Regions from separate parts of the Rhizobium sp. ZPR4 genome, predicted to be linked through region 4. Evidence: riboswitches for the same ligand, from Rfam matches in the RefSeq annotation. Region 4 holds a riboswitch; each other region holds the start of a gene.
What was found. A riboswitch is a leader RNA that binds a small molecule or an ion and turns the genes downstream of it on or off. The one in region 4 is predicted to bind cobalamin.
Positions count from the first base shown of each region.

Region 1: linked by a shared signal. The riboswitch ahead of nrdH (glutaredoxin-like protein NrdH) and the one ahead of ABOK31_RS02240 (aromatic ring-hydroxylating dioxygenase subunit alpha) in region 4 are both predicted to bind cobalamin.
Region 2: linked by a shared signal. The riboswitch ahead of ABOK31_RS21930 (ABC transporter substrate-binding protein) and the one ahead of ABOK31_RS02240 (aromatic ring-hydroxylating dioxygenase subunit alpha) in region 4 are both predicted to bind cobalamin.
Region 3: linked by a shared signal. The riboswitch ahead of cobU (bifunctional adenosylcobinamide kinase/adenosylcobinamide-phosphate guanylyltransferase) and the one ahead of ABOK31_RS02240 (aromatic ring-hydroxylating dioxygenase subunit alpha) in region 4 are both predicted to bind cobalamin.

Region 1 covers NZ_CP157968.1:191,037-194,250, forward strand. Annotated here, with positions in the region: gene nrdE (class 1b ribonucleoside-diphosphate reductase subunit alpha) at 1-790, opposite strand, end outside; gene nrdI (class Ib ribonucleoside-diphosphate reductase assembly flavoprotein NrdI) at 907-1,302, opposite strand; gene nrdH (glutaredoxin-like protein NrdH) at 1,314-1,535, opposite strand; cobalamin riboswitch at 1,782-2,000, opposite strand; gene ABOK31_RS20430 (hypothetical protein) at 2,162-3,214, shown strand, end outside.
Region 2 covers NZ_CP157968.1:511,787-515,000, forward strand. Annotated here, with positions in the region: gene ABOK31_RS21925 (iron ABC transporter permease) at 1-712, opposite strand, end outside; gene ABOK31_RS21930 (ABC transporter substrate-binding protein) at 716-1,732, opposite strand; cobalamin riboswitch at 1,896-2,151, opposite strand; gene ABOK31_RS21935 (diguanylate cyclase) at 2,232-3,214, opposite strand, start outside.
Region 3 covers NZ_CP157967.1:1,763,527-1,766,740, forward strand. Annotated here, with positions in the region: gene cobW (cobalamin biosynthesis protein CobW) at 1-764, opposite strand, end outside; gene cobU (bifunctional adenosylcobinamide kinase/adenosylcobinamide-phosphate guanylyltransferase) at 770-1,294, opposite strand; cobalamin riboswitch at 1,435-1,834, opposite strand; gene ABOK31_RS08700 (chloride channel protein) at 2,015-3,214, shown strand, end outside.
Region 4 covers NZ_CP157967.1:465,259-468,472, forward strand. Annotated here, with positions in the region: gene ABOK31_RS02230 (DUF6656 family protein) at 1-347, opposite strand, end outside; gene ABOK31_RS02235 (ACT domain-containing protein) at 451-864, shown strand; cobalamin riboswitch at 1,071-1,275, shown strand; gene ABOK31_RS02240 (aromatic ring-hydroxylating dioxygenase subunit alpha) at 1,372-2,616, shown strand; gene ABOK31_RS02245 (hybrid-cluster NAD(P)-dependent oxidoreductase) at 2,619-3,214, shown strand, end outside.

The DNA of each region.
Region 1 (3,214 bases), on a different replicon from region 4:
TCTTGATGCGGATCTTCTCGTCGGCATTTTCGCGCTTGGTATCGAGGAAACGCATGATGTCAGGGTGGTGGGCGTTCAGGTAGACGGCGCCCGCTCCCTGCCGCGCGCCAAGCTGGTTGGCGTAGGAGAAGGAATCTTCCAGCAGCTTCATGACAGGAATGATGCCTGACGACTGGTTCTCGATATGCTTGATCGGCGCACCGGCCTCGCGAATATTCGTGAGAGACAGTGCCACGCCACCGCCGCGCTTGGACAGTTGCAGCGCGGAATTGATGGCCCGGCCGATAGACTCCATATTGTCTTCGACGCGCAGCAGGAAGCAGGAGACCAGCTCACCGCGCTGCTTCTTGCCGGCATTGAGGAAAGTCGGCGTTGCCGGCTGGAAACGGCCGGAGATGATCTCGTCGACGAGATTGCGGGCGAGCTGCTCGTTTCCGCCGGCCAGCGTCATCGCCACCATGCAGATACGGTCTTCGTAGCGCTCAAGATAGCGCTTTCCGTCGAAGGTCTTCAGCGTATAGCTAGTGTAATACTTGAAGGCGCCGAGGAAGGTCGGGAAGCGGAACTTCTTCGCATAGACGTGATCGAAGAGATCGCGCACGAAATTGAAGGAATATTGGTCGAGCACCTCCTGCTCGTAATAGCCCTCCGTTACCAGATAATCGAGCTTTTCTCTAAGGTTATGGAAGAAGACCGTGTTCTGGTTGACGTGCTGGAGGAAATATTGCTTGGCCGCCATTCGATCCTTGTCGAGCTGGATCTTTCCGTGCTCGTCATAGAGGTTCAGCATGGCGTTGAGGGCGTGATAGTCCAGCGCCGTTTCCGTGACTTTCGCGGATCGGTCGCTCGCGGGATGAGAAAACGTGCTCTGCGGTTTTTCGCCCGCATCCCGCGACAAAGAAGAGCTTAGCGTGTCCAAAATCGTTCCAATCCGTGTCTGACATTGGCGACATCCTCATCCGTGCCCAGAAGCTCGAACCGATAGAGATACGGCACCTGGCATTTGACAGAGATGATGTCGCCGGCGATCCCATAGGTCGCGCCGAAGTTGCTGTTGCCCGCGGCGATGACCCCGCGGATATTTAAACGGTTGCCCGTATCGTTGAGGAAGCGGATTACCTGCTTGGGCACGGCCCCCTTGCCACCTTCACCGCAATAGGTTGGGACGATCAGGACATAGGGTGAAGTCGCGCGAAGCTCGTTCCCCGCGGCAAGCGGGATACGCGTGGCCGGCAATGCAAGCTTGGCAACGAAGCGATGAGTGTTTTCCGATCGGCTGGAGAAATAGACAATCTCGCCCACCGCCAGGATCCTTAAGCGAGAGCGCTGATCATGTCGGGACGGAAGCCGGCCCAATGCAGTTCGCCGGCAACGACAACCGGAACCTGACGATAGCCGAGGCCCTGCACCAGCTCATAGGCTGCGGCATCGGCCGATACGTCGACGATGGTGTAATCGATGCCCTGGCGATCGAGGGCGCGGGTCGTGGCGGTGCACTGGACGCAGGCGGGCTTGCTGTAGACGGTGATGCTCATGAGATATCCTCGTATGAATGGGCATAGAAAGTCGTTCGGGCGTCAGACGACTCCCGCTCGGCGGAGTGAAAAAGGGGCAAACCTAGGCGGCTGCCGGACGCATTAAGCGGCCGTCATTCGCGCGGGCGACTATGGATACTCAGGAACATGCACTTCACCCCGAAGTTATTGATGCGGGGTTTTCGAGGAAGCGACGGCGGCTATCATGCCGCATGGACCATCGCTCGCCAGCCGGACACCCCGCCCGTGGACGTCAATGCTCAAGGCAGGTCTCCTGGCTCGCGGGTCATAACATTCGTCCTGCCTTCCCAAGGCTCATAGCCTCAGTGACGTCATCAAACGAATGCTCACCGCTCACAGTTGCGGGGGCAGCTCCGGCTTGGCGATCATCATGTTCACCGACCGGATTCCCATCTTAGCCTCCAATTCTTGCGAATCAGAAGAACCTCGAACACTACATATAGTATCTTCAGTTAAAATTGCGTCAACTGCTTCGATAGCCTCAAGCCAATTTCGATGTTGATAGGCTCCGACAATCTCGCCCGACGCGAGCATGGAGGGGCTAGACAAACGCAAGGTTACTTTATTACGTTGTCGACGTAATGTTATTACATAAAGGATTTTTCATGCCAAACACAAGCTCTGGTATCCTGCTTGCAGCCTCATCGCTGGCTTGCGCCTTGCTGTTTCCCTTTTCGTCGTTTGCAGACGACGAAAACGAGGCGGAAAGCTGGCGGCTATTCGTCGCCGATCACAGCCTGCCGATCGTCCGTGCGATCGACGCCACGAATGGCAAGGAAATCGCCCGGTTCGACATTGACGGTTACGCTGCCCTCTCGCTCAGCCAGTCCGGCCGCACTATCTTTGCCGTGCAAGGTGAAAAGAATGTGGTCCATGCGATTGCGACAGGCATCGCCCTCTCCGACCACGGCGAACATCGCGATATCGAACTTTCCGATCCGAAACTGCTCCGGACACCGATCAAGGGCGACAAGCCGGGGCATGTGGTGACGCACGGCAACGATGTGGCGATCTTTTACGACCGCGACGACAAGTTCGATCTCCTGTCCGAGGGCGGACTTGCCGAAGGCAAACCCGATATTCGTTCATTCCAAACGATCGCCGCCCACCATGGCGTTGCCGTTCCGATGGGCAACCATCTTCTTGTGTCGGTGCCGAACATGGAGGCTCGCGTCAAGGAAGGCGAGTTGCCGCCACGCCTCGGCTTGCGCGTGCTGGACCGAAAGGGCACACAGGTCGGCAAGATCGAGCATTGCACCGGCTTACACGGCGAGGCAACATCGGCGCGCCTAGTCGCCTTCGGCTGCGAGGAAGGCGTCCTGATCGCCCGCCCCGGCGGCATCGACGGCCCGAAGATCGAGATGCTCGCCTATGGCTCCTCCCTGCCGAAGGGCAAGGTTTCGGCATTACTCGGCGGCACGTCCATGCAATTCTTCCTCGGCAATTATGGCGAGCAGAACCTTGTATTGATCGATCCGGACAATGCTGACCAACCCTATAAGCTGATCGAACTGCCGACACGACGGGTCGACTTCATACTCGATCCGGCAAAGCCGCAGATCGCCTACATTCTCACCGAGGACGGCAATCTGCATATCCTCGATGTCGTGAAAGGCATGATCGTGAAATCCGAGACCGTCACCGAACCCTACAGCAAG
Region 2 (3,214 bases), on a different replicon from region 4:
CCGCATCGGTACCGAAGATGAAGGCATCGAGCACGCGCACATGCGCCATGCAGACGACAAAGCCGATGATGGCGACCGGCCCAGAAAGATAGACGTCCGGCCAGCGCACACCGCTCAAGGAGCCGAGCAGCCAGAACATGACGCCCCTTGCCTGCTCGGCATTGGCCGAGGTGGTGACGATGTAGGAGGTGAGCGCGTTGAAAAGCTGCGAACCGGCAACACCGCAAAGAATGATGCGCTCGCTCGTGCCGCCGACACCGGCGGCCAACAGGCCGACGAAGAGGAAGGCGACGGCCGCACCGATGAAAGCGCCGCCGGAAAGCCCCAGAATGCCGTAGCCGAGCCCGAGGATCATGATGCAGACCGCTCCGGTCGAAGCCCCCGCCGAAATGCCGAGCACATAGGGTTCGGCAAGCGGATTGCGCAGCAAGGCCTGCAGGATCACACCGCTCAGCGCCAGCGCCGCGCCGGTGCTGGCGGCGACCAGCGCCCGGCTCAGCCGATAATCCCAGACGATGCCCTGATGGATACGGCTAAGCTCGAAACTCGTTCCGAACATCCGGTTCGAGACCGCCTTGGCGGTGGTCGACAGCGGGATGGAAATCTCGCCGATCGACACCGCAAGGCTGATCATGAACGCCAGGATCATGATGGCAGCCAGGGCGAGCGCCAGAAGCGCCCACCATGACCGACGTTCCGCAACGAGACTCATATCTTACTGCGCCAGGCCGAAGGACTTGATGCCCTTGGCCAGGATTTCGATGCCGTCGATGGTGCGGATGGTCGGGTTCATCGACTGCGCATCCATCATGACGAAATGCTTGTTCCTGACGGCATCGAGCTGGCTGGTGACCGGATCCTTCTTGAGGAAATCGACTTTGACCTTCGGATCATCGGCGGCATAGCGGCGGCGGTCCATGGTGGCGATCACGATCACGGCCGGATTTGCCTGCGCGATGGTCTCCCAGCCGACGAGCGGCCATTCTTCCTCGGTCGTCACGACGTTCTTGGCGCCGATCGTCTTCAGGATATAGGCCGGCGCGCTGTTCTTGCCGGCGATAAAGGCATCGCCGCTGACTTCCTTGCTGGAAAACCAGAAGACAATCGGCAGATCCTTGGACTTTGCGCCTGAAATCGAGGCGACAGCATCCGCTTCGCGCTTCTTCAGGGCCGCGATCAAGGCATCGCCGCGATCTTTCACATCGAAGATCTCCGCGAGTTCGTCGATCTCCTGATAGACCAGGTCCATCGTGAACAGTTCCTTGCGCACGCCGTCGCCGCCATCGGTGTTGACCTTGGCGACGCAATCCGTCGGCGCGATATAGGTGTTGATGCCGAGTTCGGAAAACTGCTCGCGCTTGCCGACGGAGCCCTGTGCGCCGACATGCCACTCGAATTCGGCGGCGACGAGATCCGGTTCCTTGCCAACAACGGATTCGAAGCTCGGATCATTATCGGCAAGCCGCGGGATCTTGCTGTTCGCCTCGGCATATTGCGGCAGCACCGGGCCGACCCAGACGGCGGTGCCGGCGATCTTGTCGGCCAGACCGAGCGAGAGCAGGATTTCGGTCATGCCCTGGCCGATCGAAACGATCCTGGCCGGCAGCTTCTGGAAAGTGACCTTCTGGCCGCAATTATTGATGGTGAGCGGATATTGTGTGGCGGCGAAACTGGAGGCGGCAAACCCGGTCAGCCCAAGTGCAAATGTAATAGTCGTCAAAAAATGGCGCATGAAAGATCTCGATCGGAGAGGGAAACTGGGCGGTGTCAGCACGATCGCGCTGAGAAAGACCGCCGCCGGTTGCGAGGATCCCAATCAAGGCCGATAGAGGTCGGATAATATCGAAGGCTCAGGTCAATCATTCTCTGTCCTTTCCGGGCATCCCCGCCCGGCTGATTGGATCGTGATCGACGGCAGGTCTCCTGGCTTGCGGATCTCTGACGATCATCCGCCTTCCCGCAAGCTTGCTTGCAGTGGCATGGCTTTAAGCCTCGGGAGATAACTTAAAAAAGGTCACTCCCGGATGATCGGCAATCCGCTTACATTTGCGGGGGCAGCCACGGTCTAGGTCCCTCTTGGGTCTTCCTCACCGTGTTCCCTATTAATCCCCGCGGAGTCTTCCTTGGGGAACCGTCGCGTTCAGTTATTCCGGACAGGGCCTTCTCGTCAAGAACGCTTGGATGGCAAAAAGAAAGAGAGCATCATGCTCATCGCCGAAGGCAGGGCGCGGCTAGGCGGCCTCGGCCAGCTCAACCCGATTTCTTCCGCTCGCCTTCGCCCGATAGAGCGCCTTATCGGCGGCCTCGAGCACATGCTTGAAATCCGTGGTCGGCTCAAGGGAGCAGGCGATGCCGATGCTGACAGTGACGTGAACGGCTTCCTGCTCGAACATCAGGGTCGTGCCCTCGATATCCCTGCGAATTTTCTCCGCGACGGCAGCTGCGGCCCTCGTATCCGTGTTCGGCAGCAGCACCACGATCTCCTCGCCGCCATAACGGGCGGCGATATCGGTCTTGCGCACGGTTTGCCGGATCACATCAGCCACTCGTGCCAGGACGGTGTCGCCGAAGGAATGCCCCCAGCTATCGTTGATCTTCTTGAAGTGATCGATATCGAGCATGATGATCGAGAAAGGAATGCGGCGCATGCCCGCTTCCTTGCTGCATCGATCGCCTTCGCGCTGCAATACGCGGCGGTTGGGCAGTCTTGTCAGCGGGTCGAGGCTCGCTTCATTCTCCAGCGCGCGTTGGATACCGATGCGATATTGCTCCCGCTGCAGCAGATCCGATAGCAGCATGACACCGAGTATATTGACGGTCGTCACCGGAAGTGTCGCCGAGAGGAGAAGAGCGCGCGCAACCGCCCATGGCAGAAAGAAGAGAACCACGAGGGATGAGCAGGTCGCCAGACCGAACAGGGCCGATCGTCTCCAGCCCGTGCCGGTCCATTGCCGCGGCAGGAGGCTGAGCACATAGCCCGCGATCGCAACGATCACGATACCGGCAACGCCGCCCACCGCACCCATACCGCCGACCAGAAACCGAAACAGAGCCATCATCGCTGCAGCGACAATGGTTCCCAGAAGGCCACCATAGATCGGCGCAAGGACAAGGAGGATCGAGCGGCCATCCTGAATAACGCCCGGCATCCATTGTATCGGATCGCCCATGGACAGGATGCCGACCAGCCCGAACAGCAACCCGATGGCCACGG
Region 3 (3,214 bases), 1.3 Mb from region 4:
TCGTCGTGGTCGTGCGGCGTGCCGTCCTCATGCTCCAGCTCGTGATGCGATTTGCGGTTGACGATATCGTCTTCCGTGCCGATGCCGAGACCGAGCAGAACTGCGGCCGGCACGTCGCCGTTCTTCGCTTCGATGATCGTCGGCTTGCGGGCGGTGCGCGAGGCAACCTCGGCGCGGACACGGCCAAGCCCGTCGTCGTCGATCAGATCGGTCTTGTTGAGCACGATCAGATCGGCGCAAGTCAGCTGATCCTCGAAAAGCTCCTCGATCGGGCTTTCGTGATCGAGCGAGTCGTCCTCGACACGGCGGGCTTCCACAGCGTCGTGATCGTCGGCGAAACGCCCGGCGGCAACGGCAGCGCTATCGACCACGGTGATGACGCCATCGACGGTGACGTGGGTGCGAATGTCGGGCCAGTTGAAGGCGGCGACCAGCGGCTGCGGCAGCGCAAGACCGGAGGTTTCGATTACGATATGATCCGGACGCGCATCGCGCTCCAAAAGCTTCGTCATGGTCGGAATGAAATCGTCGGCGACGGTGCAGCAGATGCAGCCGTTGGTCAGCTCGATGATATCGTCTTCGGTGCAGTTCTCCGCGCCGCAGCCCTTCAGCACGTCCCCGTCGACGCCGAGATCGCCGAACTCGTTGATGATCAAAGCGATCTTCTTGCCGCCGGCATTCTGCAGGAGGTTGCGGATCATCGTCGTCTTGCCGGCTCCCAGGAAGCCGGTGATGACGGTGGCGGGAATCTTTTCCTGGTTCATATGGATCAACCCTTCATTTTCAGCGGCAGGCCCGCTGCGATAAAATAAACTTCGGCGCTCGCCGCCGCGACCATCTGGTGCAGGCGGCCGGCATGATCGCGAAATTCGCGCGCCATGCGATTTTCCGGCACGATGCCGAGACCAACTTCGTTGGATACGAAAACGAGCCGCGATCGTGCCCGTGGCAGAAATTCGGCGAGAGCGGCAAACTCCGCCGCCATGTCACGCTCCGCCATCATCAGATTGGTGACCCAGAGCGTCAGGCAGTCGACAAGCACGGCTCGCCCCTCGGCGTCGATGGCGGCGAGCCGCGCGACGAGGTCGATCGGCTCCTCATGCGTCTGCCAGAGATCGCCGCGGTCGGCACGATGTTGTGTAATGCGTTCGCGCATCTCATCGTCCCACGCCTGACCTGTCGCCACATAGTGACGCTCGAGGCCGGTATCCGAAACCAGAGATTCTGCGAATCTGGATTTGCCGGAACGCGCGCCACCGAGGACGAAAATGGCTCGGGAAATCGAAGACGACATGCGCTACGCCCGCTCCCACAGAAAAACGAGGGTTGGCAGCACGCAGCTGAAACCGGAAAACGGGCGCCTACACGCCGAAAACTCATCTTGTGCCACGACAACCTCCGTGCTGGCAGCGGAACTCTCGTCCCAGAACAGGCTCTGCGCCCGGCACGCATGGCAGGTCTCCTGGCTCACGGATAAGGCGCCGCGACGGGGGCAGACCGAAACCGGTCGCCCCCGATCGTGCGCCAGCGGGTCTTTCTCGCCTTCCCGGCAATCCATCATGAAAAGGCGGACGATTCGTAGAATGAGAGGCGTCCAGCCCCGGTTGATCATGATGCCACGCCAGTGGCTTTTTCGATTTGCGCCTGCCCCGCCCCGTTCGCCCCATGCGAATCATCGACGAAATAGACTTCAAACCGAACGAAAGACCCTGACCGCTCTACAGTCGCGGGGTCGGCTGTGATGAGGACGCCCGGATTGGGTCCGTCCCGTCACATTCCCTTTTCATCCCATGCGGCGGATCGCCGCTCAGGAACCATTCGTTATGCCGCAATGATTAGGCTTTCACTTAGTTCAAGTCAATCAAGGGCATGGATGCGACCTTAGCCATCCTGATTGCGAAATCAGCTGAAAATTCCCATTAAGCCAGCGGTTTTTTTGCCGTATTTCTTTGATGTTAGAAGTTTATAGAGGGTAAGCCCTCATATTCGAGCAAAACCGTAACGTTCGCTTCCCATGTTGCAGAAATTCCAACCGCGACGCCTCGGCGTCTTCTCGGCCCTATTCGATCTCGGTCGCTTCAGGGCATTGCTGCGCCGTGGCGAATTGGGCCTTGTTTTCGCCGGCGCGCTGGTGGGAATAGCGTCCGGCTGCGCCGTAACCGCGATGAGCTATATCTCGCGCAAGCTTCACAGCCTCATCTACGGCATAACCGACTACGAACGCTTGAGTTCGGCGGCAATGGCGATTCCCGACAAATCGGTGTTGTTCATCGCCCCGATCGCTGGCGGAATCATCCTCGGCATACTGCTCTATATATTGTCGCGCACGCGCAAGAAGCCGATGGTCGACCCGATCGAAGCCAATGCGCTGCATGGCGGCCGCATGTCGCTCACGGACAGCATCATCGTCGCGGTGCAGAACCTGATCTCGAACGGCTTTGGAGCCTCTGTCGGGCTTGAAGCAGGTTACACACAGATCGCCGCCGGCATTGCCTCGAAATTCGGCTACAAGATGCAGATGCGGCGCGCCGATCTACGCATGCTCGTCGGCTGCGGCGCGGCCGGCGCTATCGCCGCCGCCTTCAATGCGCCGCTCACCGGCGCCTTCTACGCCTTCGAGTTGATCATCGGCAGCTATTCCATCCTCACGCTGACGCCCGTCGTCGTCTCAGCACTGATTTCAACGATGATCGCAAGGCTGCTTGCGGGCGACGACTTCGCCATCGATATCGATCATTTCGGCGCGATCGTCCCGGCAGACTATCTTCCAGCCATCCTGCTCGGCGCCTTCTGCGCCGGTATCGGCATCCTGATCATGCAGGGCGTCGCCTGGGTCGAAGAGCTGGCACGCAAGAGCTCCATCGCGCCGCCCTTCCGGCCCGCACTGGGCGGCCTGGTCGTCGGAACACTGGCGCTGATCTCGCCGCAGGTTCTTTCGGCCGGCCATGGCGCACTGCATCTCAATCTGTCTACGGACGTGACGCTGGGCGCCTTGGTGGGTCTATTCCTGCTGAAATCGCTCGCCTCGGCGATATCGATCGGCTCCGGTTTCAGAGGTGGACTGTTCTTCGCCTCGCTGTTCATGGGCGCGCTGCTCGGCAAGATCTTCGCCTATTGCGCCCCCTATTTCGATCATGCGACGCTGACGCCGGTCGTCTATGCCGTGGTCGGCATGAGCTCGCTTGCCGTTGCAATCATCGGCGGGCCGCTGACA
Region 4 (3,214 bases):
ACCTGCTCATATTGCGCGAACTGCGTCCGCGCGGCTGTCACGTGGCAGTAGCCGAGATGCGGCGTGTCCTTCAGCGTGTGATGGAAGATGAGCTTCGGGAAACGGATTGATTTGTGGAAGCTGTTGAGCCGGTCATGTGTCTTTTCGCCGGCATCCCTAAGCTTTTGCGCCGTGCGCACCGCCACCTGCTCATGGCTGATATAGTCCCGTTCTTCCGCAAGCCAGTGCGGCCTGTTGCGGTTGATGCGGCCCGTGCGCAGGAATTCGCTGTAGCCCGTTGTCGATACCGGTGGCGCCGGTTCGGGCTCGGCGGGCTTCCCAGCGTCGAAATACCTGAGTTTGGCCATGCCGGATCTCGCTTTAGACGTCTCTGGACGGCATGGTAGATGGAATAGCTTGAGCCGGGCTTAACCATTTTGAGACGCCGCACCTTTTGGGAGACAGACAAACATGCCTGGAGTTATCGATCTCAAGCAGCTTCTGTCCGGCATGAAACCAAATCTCGCCGAGGGCGAATTCGTCTATTGCAGTGTGCCGGCGCCGGTATTGGCCGATCATTGGCATCTAGACCCGATCGGGCTGTTCCGGGAAAAGGAGGGAGTGACGCTGATCCTTTCGCTGGAGGCGGCCCGCAAAGCGGGATTTCCGGCCACTCCCGCCATGCGCATGATCACGCTTGAAGTTCACTCGTCCCTGGAGGCGGTCGGGCTTACTGCGGCCTTCGCCACGGCCCTTGGAAATGAGGGTATTAGCGCCAATGTTGTCGCCGGCTATTATCATGATCACATCTTCGTTCCGGCTGCCGATGCGGAGCGCGCCATGGCTGCGCTGCTGGCGCTTTCCGCCACCCAAGCGCCCCGTTGATAACGGCTCTGTCGCATTCAGGATAAAGCGTCATCATTCGGGTGCGGATGGGCTGCATGTCCGCATTTTGATGTAGCCGCATAAGCGATTGAATTGTCTTTCGATAATGCCTCTTCACGGAGCCATCTTGGCGTTCCGTTTCGCCTGTCGTCAATTTCGGAGCCGATGTCGCATTGCAGCGCAGCGGCTGGCGGAGCCGAGAGCTATGATGCCATCAATCTCAAGGTGCCGTCTGCTAGGGAGACGGAGAATTGGGAAGCCGGTCAAAATCCGGCGCTGCCCCCGCAACGGTGGTGGAGTGAGGCATGGCGAATAAAGCCACTGGGTCGATCGGCCTGGGAAGGTGCCATGGGGTTCTGGAAACAGGGCCGCTCCAGAGCCCGGAAACCAGCCTTGGGCGCATAAGGTTTACTGACCGCGGCGGGTGGTCGGGACATTGCTTTTGGCCGCTCCCAACCGGCCACGCATGTCCTTTGCCCGCCTCCTGGTACTGCTAAGGATAGGCAAATGGACATCGGCAGCAAAGTTCTGCGGCAATTGAAGAACCACCGGACAGGCTTGAGCCTGGAGCAACCCTTCTACACCGATCCGGACTACTTCAAGCTCGACATGGAGACGATCTACTATCGTGACTGGCTGTTCATCGGCCATGATTGCGAAGTGCCGCGCGCGGGCAACTACTTCACCGTCCAGATCGGCGACTATCCCGTCGTCATCGTCCGCGGCCGCGATCAGGTCATCCGCGCCTTCCACAATAGCTGTCGCCATCGCGGCTCGCGGGTCTGCACGACCGAGCGCGGCTCCTCGGCAAAACTCGTCTGCCCCTATCACCAGTGGACCTATGAGCTCGATGGCTCGCTGCTTTTCGCCCGTCAGATGGCCGAGGATTTCGACAAGAGCCAGCATTCGCTGAAGCCGGTTCATTGCGAAAGCGTCGGCGGCTACATCTTCATCTGCCTGGCACAGAACGCTCCGGATTTCGCCTCGGTCCGCGCCTCGATCGAGCCTTATATGGCGCCGCACCGCATCAGCGAAGCCAAGGTCGCCTTCCAGAGCACCATCATCGAGAAGGGCAACTGGAAGCTCGTCTGGGAAAACAACCGCGAATGCTATCATTGCGCGGCCAATCACCCCGAGCTTTGCCGCACTTTCCCGGAAGCGCCGACCGTGACCGGCGTACAGGGTGCGCTGAACGATCCCGTCATCGCCGAGCACTGGCAACGCTGCGAAGCCGCAGGCCTGCCGAGCGAATTCAAGCTCTCGCCGGACGGACAGTTCCGCACGGCCCGCATGCCGCTGATCGAAGGTGCGGAAAGCTACACCATGTCCGGCCAGAATGCCGTCAGGCGGCCGCTCTCGCCCGACGTGACGATCAACGGCATCGGCACCATGCTATTGTTCCATTACCCGACGACGTGGAACCACATCCTCGGCGACCACGCGATCTCCTTCCGCGTCCTGCCGATCAGCGCCGAGGAAACAGCCGTCACCACGAAGTGGCTTGTTCACAAGGATGCCGTGGAAGGCGTCGACTACAATCTCGAAGAGCTGACCCACGTCTGGACCGAAACCAACGACCAGGACCGCCGTATCGTCGAGGAAAATGCCTTCGGCATCCGCTCGCCGGCCTATGAACCAGGTCCCTATTCGGAAATCCATGAAGGTGGCGTCATGCAGTTCGTCGAATGGTACACGACTTTCATGATCAACCGGCTGCAGGGCGACCAGGCCAAGCTGTCGGCGGTTGCCTGAGCATGAACATGGCCGTCTCTCTTTCGCATCGCCACCTCGACCAGATGCAGCCCTGGAATGACAGGCAGCATGTGCTCGAATGTCTCTCGGTGACACCCGAAGCACCCGATGTGATGACCTTCACATTCGGGTCCGACAAGGACAACTGGTTCCGCTATCTGCCGGGCCAGTTCGTGACGCTGGAGCTGCCGACGGCTCCGGAGCCCGTCATGCGCACCTATACGCTATCATCGACGCCGTCGCGGCCCTTCTCTGTCGCGGTGACGGTGAAGGCGCAGAAGGACAGCGTCGGCACGCGCTGGATGTTCGAGAACCTGAAGCCCGGCATGCGCATCAAGGCGTTCGGCCCGCTCGGCGATTTCAGCCATATCCGCCATCCCGGCGAGAAGTACCTCTTCGTTTCCGCCGGCTCCGGCATCACGCCGATGATGTCGATGACGCGCTACATGTCCGATATCGCACCGCTGTCGGATATCACCTTCGTCAACTGTTCTCGCAGCCCGGCCGATATCATCTTCCGCTCCGAGCTCGAATATCTTGCGCGCTTTATGCCGAACCTCAATCTCGGCTTCATCGTCGAAGGCTGTGGCCGCACCGA